One region of the Bradyrhizobium sp. HKCCYLR20261 genome, then DNA from elsewhere that is predicted to be linked to it. Evidence: riboswitches for the same ligand, from Rfam matches in the RefSeq annotation. Region 1 holds a riboswitch; the other holds the start of a gene.
The links. A riboswitch is a leader RNA that binds a small molecule or an ion and turns the genes downstream of it on or off. The one in region 1 is predicted to bind cobalamin.
Positions count from the first base shown of each region.

Region 2: it holds a riboswitch for cobalamin, as region 1 does, so the genes downstream of both, ACQR1L_RS26240 (TonB-dependent receptor) here and ACQR1L_RS32260 (HupE/UreJ family protein) in region 1, are expected to answer to the same signal.

Region 1 is NZ_JBNPUZ010000023.1:68,285-72,491, forward strand. It holds gene ACQR1L_RS32245 (cobyric acid synthase) at 1-321, opposite strand, end outside; gene cobO (cob(I)yrinic acid a,c-diamide adenosyltransferase) at 325-933, opposite strand; gene cobU (bifunctional adenosylcobinamide kinase/adenosylcobinamide-phosphate guanylyltransferase) at 962-1,498, opposite strand; cobalamin riboswitch at 1,533-1,727, shown strand; gene ACQR1L_RS32260 (HupE/UreJ family protein) at 1,850-2,482, shown strand; gene ACQR1L_RS32265 (DUF1636 domain-containing protein) at 2,486-2,881, shown strand; gene cobW (cobalamin biosynthesis protein CobW) at 2,902-3,939, shown strand; gene cobN (cobaltochelatase subunit CobN) at 3,949-4,207, shown strand, end outside.
Region 2 is NZ_JBNPUZ010000014.1:76,560-80,766, reverse strand. It holds gene ACQR1L_RS26260 (NUDIX hydrolase) at 26-412, shown strand; gene ACQR1L_RS26255 (hypothetical protein) at 461-655, shown strand; gene ACQR1L_RS26250 (group II truncated hemoglobin) at 673-1,095, opposite strand; gene ACQR1L_RS26245 (response regulator) at 1,251-1,664, opposite strand; cobalamin riboswitch at 1,909-2,099, shown strand; gene ACQR1L_RS26240 (TonB-dependent receptor) at 2,204-4,207, shown strand, end outside.

The sequences.
Region 1 (4,207 bases):
CGCCTGATAGGCGGAGGCCTTGGCGTTGCCGATGACGCGGCCCTGCACCACGACCTGCGAGCCGATCTCGCTCTGCGGCTTGAGCAGCACCGGGTTCATGTGCACCGTCATCGGCCGCCGCGCGGCGCGCGCCTGCAGCGCCTGGGCGCGGCCGATCTCGCCGCCATCGGCGGTGACGGCGGCATTGTTCGACATGTTCTGCGGCTTGAACGGCGCCACCTTCAGCCCGCGCAAGGTCAGCGCGCGCGCCAGCCCCGCGACGATCAGCGATTTGCCGACGTCCGAGCCGGTGCCCTGGAACATGATCGCGCGCGCAGCCATCGCCTAGAACTCGATGCCTTCCTGCGCCTTCACGCCAGCCGAGAAGTGATGCTTCACGAGATTCATTTCAGTCACGAGATCGGCGGCCTCGATCAGCTCCGGCTTGGCGTTGCGGCCGGTGACGACGACGTGCAGATCGGCACGGCGCGCGGCGAGCGTCGCCACGACGTCGCCGATCGGCAGATGATCATAGCGTAGCGCGATGTTGAGCTCGTCGAGGATCACGAGCCGGATCGACGGATCCGCCATCAATTCTTTTGCCTTGGCCCAGGCGCGTTCCGCCGCGGCCACGTCGCGCGCGCGGTCCTGCGTTTCCCAGGTGAAGCCCTCGCCGAGCGTGTGCCAGGAGACCTGGTCGCCGAACGCCGCGATCGCCTTGCGCTCGCCGGTTTCCCACGCGCCCTTGCCGAATTGCACGACGCCGATGCGGAAGCCGCGGCCGAGCGCGCGCAGCATCAGGCCCCAGGCGGCTGTCGACTTGCCCTTGCCCTTGCCGGTGTGGACGATCAGCAGGCCTTTCTCCATGGTCTTCGAGGCGACCTCGGCATCCTGGATCGCCTTGCGATTTTCCATCTTGGCCTTGTGGCGCGCATCGTCGGCGTTCTCGGTCATCGGCAAGTTCTTCCTTATTTCCAAGTTCTTATTTCAACGTCAGCGGCAGGCCGGCCGCCATCAGGATGACGCGGTCAGCCATCGCCGCGACATCCTGGTTGAGCCGTCCCTGCGCGTCGCGAAACGCGCGGGCCAGCGCATTGTCCGGCACGATGCCGAGCCCGACTTCATTGGAGACGGTAATGATCGGACCGCGCGCGGTTGCGAGCGCCTCGACGAGGTCGGCGGATGCGGCGGGCACGTCCATGTCGGCGAGCATTACATTGCTGAGCCAGAGCGTGAGACAATCGATCAGGATCGGAGCGGACGCATCTGTGTGCGCGCGGACGAGGCCGGCGAGATCATGCGTGGTCTCCAGCGTCTGCCATCCCTCGGCGCGCCGTGCCTTGTGTTGTGCAATGCGCTCGGTCATCTCGTCGTCGAACGCCTGCGCGGTCGCAACATAGATCCAGGGTGGCGGATTCGCGGTGATCAGCGCCTCGGCGTACCGGCTCTTGCCCGAGCGCGCGCCGCCGAGCACCAAAGTGAGGCGCGGCAGGGCGGGGAACGGCGGGGCAGGGGGCATGGGGACGATTCCGATTGACGGGCTTTGGCCCGCCCCGTATCTAACAGATGACGGTTCTCCGAAAGGAGAGATTTAGGGAACACGGTGCGGGTCCTTCGGACCCCAGGCCGCGGCTGCCCCCGCAACTGTAATCGGCGAGTGTGAGGCCAAGACACCACTGGGAAACCGGGAAGGTGGTTTCACGCAGCGACCCGAGAGCCAGGAGACCTGCCGTCGACATTGCTGTTGGCCGACCCGTCGCGCGGGGCGTCGCGATGCTGGTTTTGATCCTGCCGAGGATTCGGCGGGATGCCGTCGGATGCAGCGCATCGTCCGGTCCTCTGGGGGAGCCGGCAAGCGACGGAGACGGCCATGAGATTCACCCGTAGCACCACTTTTGCCGTCGCGAGCTTCGTCCTGCTCGCGGCCCAGCCCGCGTTTGCGCATCACATGATGGACGGCAAGCTGCCGCAGACCTTTGCGCAGGGCCTGCTCTCCGGCCTCGGCCATCCCGTGATCGGGCTCGATCATTTTGCCGCCATCATCGGCGCCGGCATCGTCGCAGCGCTGCTCGGCCGCGGTTTCGCGCCGGTGCTCGCCTTCACCACCGCGATGATCGCGGGCGTCGGTCTGCATCTGGCCAAGGCCAACATTCCCGCTGCCGAGCTGCTGGTCGGTCTCTCGACCGCCGTGGTCGGCCTCGTCGTGGTGATGCGCGGCCGGTTCGGCGTGCTACCCGTCGCGGCCCTGTTCGCGCTGACCGGCCTCGTGCATGGCTATGCGCTGGGCGAGTCGATCGTCGGTGCCGAGAATACGCCGCTCGGCGCCTATTTCGCCGGCCTGCTCGTGATCCAGACCTTGATCGCAGCCGGCGCGTTTGTCGCCACCCGGCTGCTGTCGGCGAAGGCTGATACACTTGCACCGATGGCGCTGCGCGTGGCCGGCGCGGCAATCGTGCTGGTGGGCGGTATCGCCGCGGCGACCGCCGCAGGCGTGATCGGCTGATTGATGACCGCTTCAGAGACTGGGCAGACGACGCTGTTCGTCTGCATCACCTGCCGCACGCAGGCGGCTGACGTCACGCCGCCTGAGCAGCCGCGCGCGGGAGCGCGCCTGCTCGCCGCGATCGAAGCCGTGCCGCCCGAACAGCGGGACGGTGTCACGGTGGTCGGCGTCGAATGCCTGTCGAACTGCAATCGGGCCTGTACGGTGGCCGTGACGGCGCCGGGCAAATGGACCTATGTGCTCGGCGCGCTCGATCCGGACGTTCATGCGCGGGATGTTTTGACATTCGCGCAACTGCATCAGCGCCACGAGGCGGGGCTGCCGGCCTGGCGCGAGCGTCCCGAATACATCCGCAAGAACACCGTCGCGCGTGTGCCCGCGCTGCCGGCGATGTCCTGAACACGAGAGATCCGATCCTCATGACCAAGTCGTTCGCGAAGACGCCGTGCACCATCGTCACCGGCTTCCTGGGAGCCGGCAAGACCACGCTGGTGCGCAACCTGATCGAGACCGCCAACGGCCGGCGGCTCGCGATCATCGTCAACGAGTTCGGCGATGTCGGCATCGACGGCGACATTCTGAAGGGCTGTGGCGTGCCGGACTGTCCGGAGGATCGCATCGTCGAGCTCTCCAACGGCTGCCTGTGCTGCACCGTGGCCGATGATTTCGTGCCGGCGCTGAAGAGCCTGCTCGACCAGAAGGAGCCGCCGGAGCACATCGTGATCGAGACCTCCGGCCTGGCGCTGCCGAAGCCGCTGGTGCAGGCCTTCAACTGGCCTGAGATCGCGACCCGCGTCACCGTCGACGGCGTCGTCGCCGTGGTCGATGGTCCGGCGGTGATGGCCGGCCGTTTCGCCGATGATCCGGAGGCATTGGCCGCCCAGCGCGCGGCCGACGATTCGCTCGACCACGACAATCCGCTGGAGGAGGTCTACGAGGATCAGCTGCTCTGCGCCGATCTCGTCGTGATGAACAAGAGCGACCTGATGAACGATGAGGAACGCAAGAGCGTCGCCTCCGAGATCGCTGCCACCGTCCAGCGCTCGGTCAAGGTCATCGCGACCGAGCATGGCAGGCTGTCGGCCTCCATTCTGCTCGGGCTTAGCGCGGCGGCGGAAGCCGATCTCGCGGCGCGGCCGTCGCATCACGACAACGAGGCCGAGCACGATCACGAGGACTTCGAGAGCTTCGTTCTCGACGTGCCCGCGCAGGCCTCACCGGATGTGCTCGTCGATCGCATTGCGGCCGCCGTCGATGCGCATGACGTGCTGCGCGTGAAAGGCTTCGTCGAAGTCGCCGGCAAGCCGCTGCGCCTCCTGGTGCAGGCTGTCGGCAACCGCATCCAGCATCAGTTCGAGCGCCCGTGGCGTGCGGGCGAGGCGCGGCAGGGACGGCTCGTGGTCATCGGCGAGCGCGGTCTCGACGCGGCTGCCATCAAGAGCCTGATCGCGGGCTAGGCGGGGGACATGCATCTCCTGGCGACCACAGGCGCAGATCTCGACGACCTCGAACAGGCCGTCGATCTCGCGCAGTCGCCAGCCGAGATCGTCGTGCTGTCGTTCTCCGACAGCGACCTGTCGGCGCTTGCAGCAGCGTGGACGGCGCATGGGGACGAACTGCCGAGCCTGCGGCTCGCCAGCCTGAAGCGGCTGAAGCACCCGATGTCGGTCGATCTCTATATCGACCGTGTCATCACCGGCGCGCGAGCCGTCGTGGTGCGTTGCC
Region 2 (4,207 bases), on a different contig from region 1:
GTCGCGAGGTGAAAGTTTCCGGGCCATGGCGAAAGCGTCCAAGCTCGTTGCCGCCAAGGGCGGAAAGGTTCTGCTGGTCCGGCGTCGCATTGATGGACGCTGGATGTTTCCGGGTGGCCGCAAGCGGGCGCGGGAGACGGCGAAGGATTGCCTCAAGCGGGAGATCAAGGAGGAGCTTCCGAAGCTCAAGCTCGGACGGCTGCGGCTCTGGAAGGAAGTCACGGCCAAGAACAAGCGCTCAGGGCGCAAGATGAGCGATGCGATCTTCATCGCCAAGCACGCCAAGGGCCGGCTCGAGATTGGCGACAAGAAGGAAATCGACCGCGCCGTCTGGCAGAAGCCTTATGGCCTGAGCCTCACGCCGACATCGCGCTACATCCGGGATCGGCTGTTTCCGCGAAAATCCGACTGAGCCACCGGTACGAGGGGAACGGCTTCGCTCTTCGGGCGTTGACTGTCCATGACTTACGACAGCACAGACAGAACACCTCGCGTGCTCACGCCGGAAGAGCGTCGGGCGCGTGATGCCTCGCGCCGGGCGGATGCTGAGCAAGCCATGCGCGAACACGAGGCCGCTCAGCGGGCCTTTTATGCCAATCGCGAGCGGCTACGGGCCGAACGCTTGGCCCGCGAGGCTGCCAGCAAGCCGGGCTGATCCAAATCGTAGCCGACTCAGTTCGGCTTGCGGCTCTTGAAGGCGTTAGCCATCCGCAGGAATGCCTGATCCAACAACGCGTACATGTCGCCCGTGATGTCGCAATCGAACATCGCGCGGCGCATGCACGTCATCCACTCGTCACGTTCAGCGTCACCAATCGGATAGGGGCGGTGGGCTGACATGATGCAGCGATGCTCTGGCCGCTCGAAATAAAGCGCAGGGCCTCCGAGCCAGCCGCTCAAGAACTCGAACAGCAACTGCTTGATGGGCGCGAGATCCTTGTCGTGCATGGCACGGATCCGGCTCGCTCCAGGCTCTTCATCCATGATCGTGTAGAAGCGTTCGGCCAGACGCCGCACGCCGGCTTCGCCCCCGACCAGTTCATAGGGCGTCGCTTCGGCCACGACTGCTTCGCTGCTGGGATTTGCTGCCGTCATTTTCCCTCGTTCCGCTTCCCAGTGCAGCCAACAAGCGGCGAGGGTATGGCGCCTTGATCTGCGTCAAGCGAAAATGCGGGGAGCACACGGCTCTTGCAGATGCGGTGGAGCGAGCGGGGATGTGCGGCGCGGGACTTGGCGCGCGGATCTCGACGTCAGCGGATGTTGGCTTTGACCAGCCGCTGCCGGTCGGTGTCCGCCGCAATCTGGCGCAAGGTCTGCCGCAACAAGGCCAGGTCGACCGGCTTGGAGAAGGGCGGATAGACGTTGAGCCCAAGGATCTTGCCAGCGCGCACGGTGACGTCGCGGGTCTTGTCGTCGGAGCCGCTGATGATCAGGACCGGCGTGCGCGATTTCATGTCCGACAGCAGTTGCAGGACTTCCGTGCCCGAGCGTTCGCCAAGGTTCAGGTCGAGGGTAATGCACTCGAAGTTGCGCCGGCGCAGCACGTTGATGGCGCCGTCCACCGAATTCACGCCGGTCGTCGCAAAGCCCGCCTGGACAGCGATCTTGCGCAGGATCGACAGGTGAACGTCGGCATCTTCGATCACGAGAAGTTCGTTCAGCATGGTCCCCGCACGGTTCTGTGTCGGCTCTTGATGGGCATCTGGAGTTTAAAAGTCGGTTTCTGAGTTCCACGTAAATTTTCGTTTCCGTAGAATCACGGAAATGTTTCGCGGCAATATCGGCTGCCGGCTGGACTTTTCCACACCGGCGCGCCTCAGCACGGTGCCGGCCCCGGACCTCGTCCGGATCGCCAAGGACAAGAGGGTATTCTCAGAACCTGTGGCATTGACAGTCGGGTTTGCTAGCACCTACGGTCGTACCGACGGTTCCTTTCGAGGATTAAACGGGAACGCGGTGAGGGGAGACCCGAGGCCGCGGCTGCCCCCGCAACTGTAAGCGGCGAGCCTTCGCCATCAGCCACTGGATCTCGGTCCGGGAAGGCGGCGATCAGGCGCTGACCCGCGAGCCAGGAGACCTGCCGTCAGTCGTGGTCACACGTGAGCACATCGGGCGGGGTGTCCTGATGGAAGCCGTTCTGCCGCCTTCCGGCGGGGGAATTCTTTTGCTCGCGGTGACGTGCCACGTTGTCGCGAGTCCTTTGATGACCTCCGCTCTGTCCGTCGCGTCGAAGCGACGCTTTCTCCTTCTGTCGTCCGTTGCCATCCTCTCCCTGTCGTGGCCGTCCGCCGGCTGGTCACAGGCTGCCAAACCGGAGCGCATGCTCGATCCTGTCGTGGTCGACCCGCCCACGGCGTCGCACGTCGGCCGATCCCTTTCGGCCGAGGTGAAGCGCACCGCGGTCCGGCGCGCTCGAGGTCCTGCGCGCCCGCCGACGGAGGTCGCGGCAGCGCCACCCGCCAATCCCGGCTTCGCGGCTCCGACATTGAACCTGACAGAGGCGACATCCACCGGAAGCCGCCTCGGCCTGACGCGTCTGCAGACGCCGGCGAGCGTCGACGTGATCTCGGCCGAGACGATCGCCGAGCGCGGCCAGCAGAATGTGATCGATGCGGTGACGCAGAACGCCGTCGGCTTCACTGCGAGCCCGGCGCCGGGCAATGGCGGGCTGTCCTTCAACACCCGCGGCTTCACCGGCAACGGCTCGGTGATGACGCTCTATGACGGCACGCGCCTCTATGTCGGCTCGGGCACGCTGACCTTCCCCTTCGACAGTTGGTCGGCCGAGCGTATCGAGGTGCTGCGCGGCCCAGCCTCGGTGATGTACGGCGAAGGCGCGATCGGCGGCGCGGTCAACGTCGTCTCGAAGCTGCCGCTGTGGGTTCAGCGCAACCAGGCGGAGGTTTCGCTCGACAGCAACATGACGCGCCGGATCGCCGTCGACAGCGGCGGACCGGTGAGCAGGGACGTGGCCTATCGCATCACCGCGACCGGCAACCTGTCGGACGGCTGGGTCGACCGTGACCGGACGTCGAACGTCGCGCTGCATGCGGCGGTTCAGGTCAGGCAGAACGAGGACGTCACCTGGACGATCTCGACCGACTATGGCGATCGCAGCCCGTCGCGCTATTTCGGCACGCCGCTGGTCAACGGGCGCATCCTGGAGACGCTGCGCTTCAAGAACTACAATGTGGGCGACAGCGGCATTCGCTATCAGGACAGCTGGAATCAGGTGAAGACGGAGTGGCAGGTCGCCGACGGCATTTCCGTTCGCAACACGCTATATTATCTGAACAGCCAGCGGCACTGGAAGGACGTGGAGAGCTACGCCTACAACGCCGCCACCGGACGCATCGACCGCAGCAGCTACATCGAGATCTTCCACGACCAGCAGCAGGTCGGCGATCGCTTCGATGCGACGTTCCGCGGCCATGTGTTCGGCATGGCCAACGAATTCGTGGCCGGGTTCGATGTCAACAACATCAGCTTTACCCACACCAACAACTCGCCCTATGGCGGCACGTCCTCGGTCGCGCTCTACGACTTCGATCCAGGCGTGTTCGCGAGCCCCAATCGCACCGTGCCGGGATTCGGCAGCACGACCAACCAATATGGCCTGTTTGCCGAGAACCGCCTGTCGGTGACCGACCAGCTATCGCTGATCGGCGGCATCCGTCAGGACGAGCCGACGATCGCGCGCACCGACTACGTCACGCCGGGCAACAGCTACGAGAAATCCTATCACGCCACGAGCTGGCGCGTCGGCGCCGTCTACACGCCGATCAAGGATCTGGCCTTCTATGGCCAGTACGCCGTGGCGGTCGATCCGGTCGGCAATCTGATCACGATGTCGGCGGCCAACCGCAGTTTCGCGCTGTCGAGCGGCAAGCAGGTCGAGGTCGGCGTCAAGCAGTCGTTCTGGGGTGGGCGGGGGGAGTGGACCTTGGCCGCCTATGAGATCGTGAAGAACAATCTGTTGGCGCGCGATCCCGCCAATCCCGCCGTCACGGTCCAGGTCGGCCAGCAATCGTCGCGCGGCGTGGAGGCCGCGGTCGGCCTCGCGCTCGACCATGGCTGGCGGGTCGATGCCAGCACCGCGCTGTTGCGCGCCAGATATGACGACTTCGTCCAGTCGGTCGGCGGCGTCGCCGTCAACTATGCCGGCAACGTTCCGGTCAATGTGCCGCAGACGGTCTCCAACATCTGG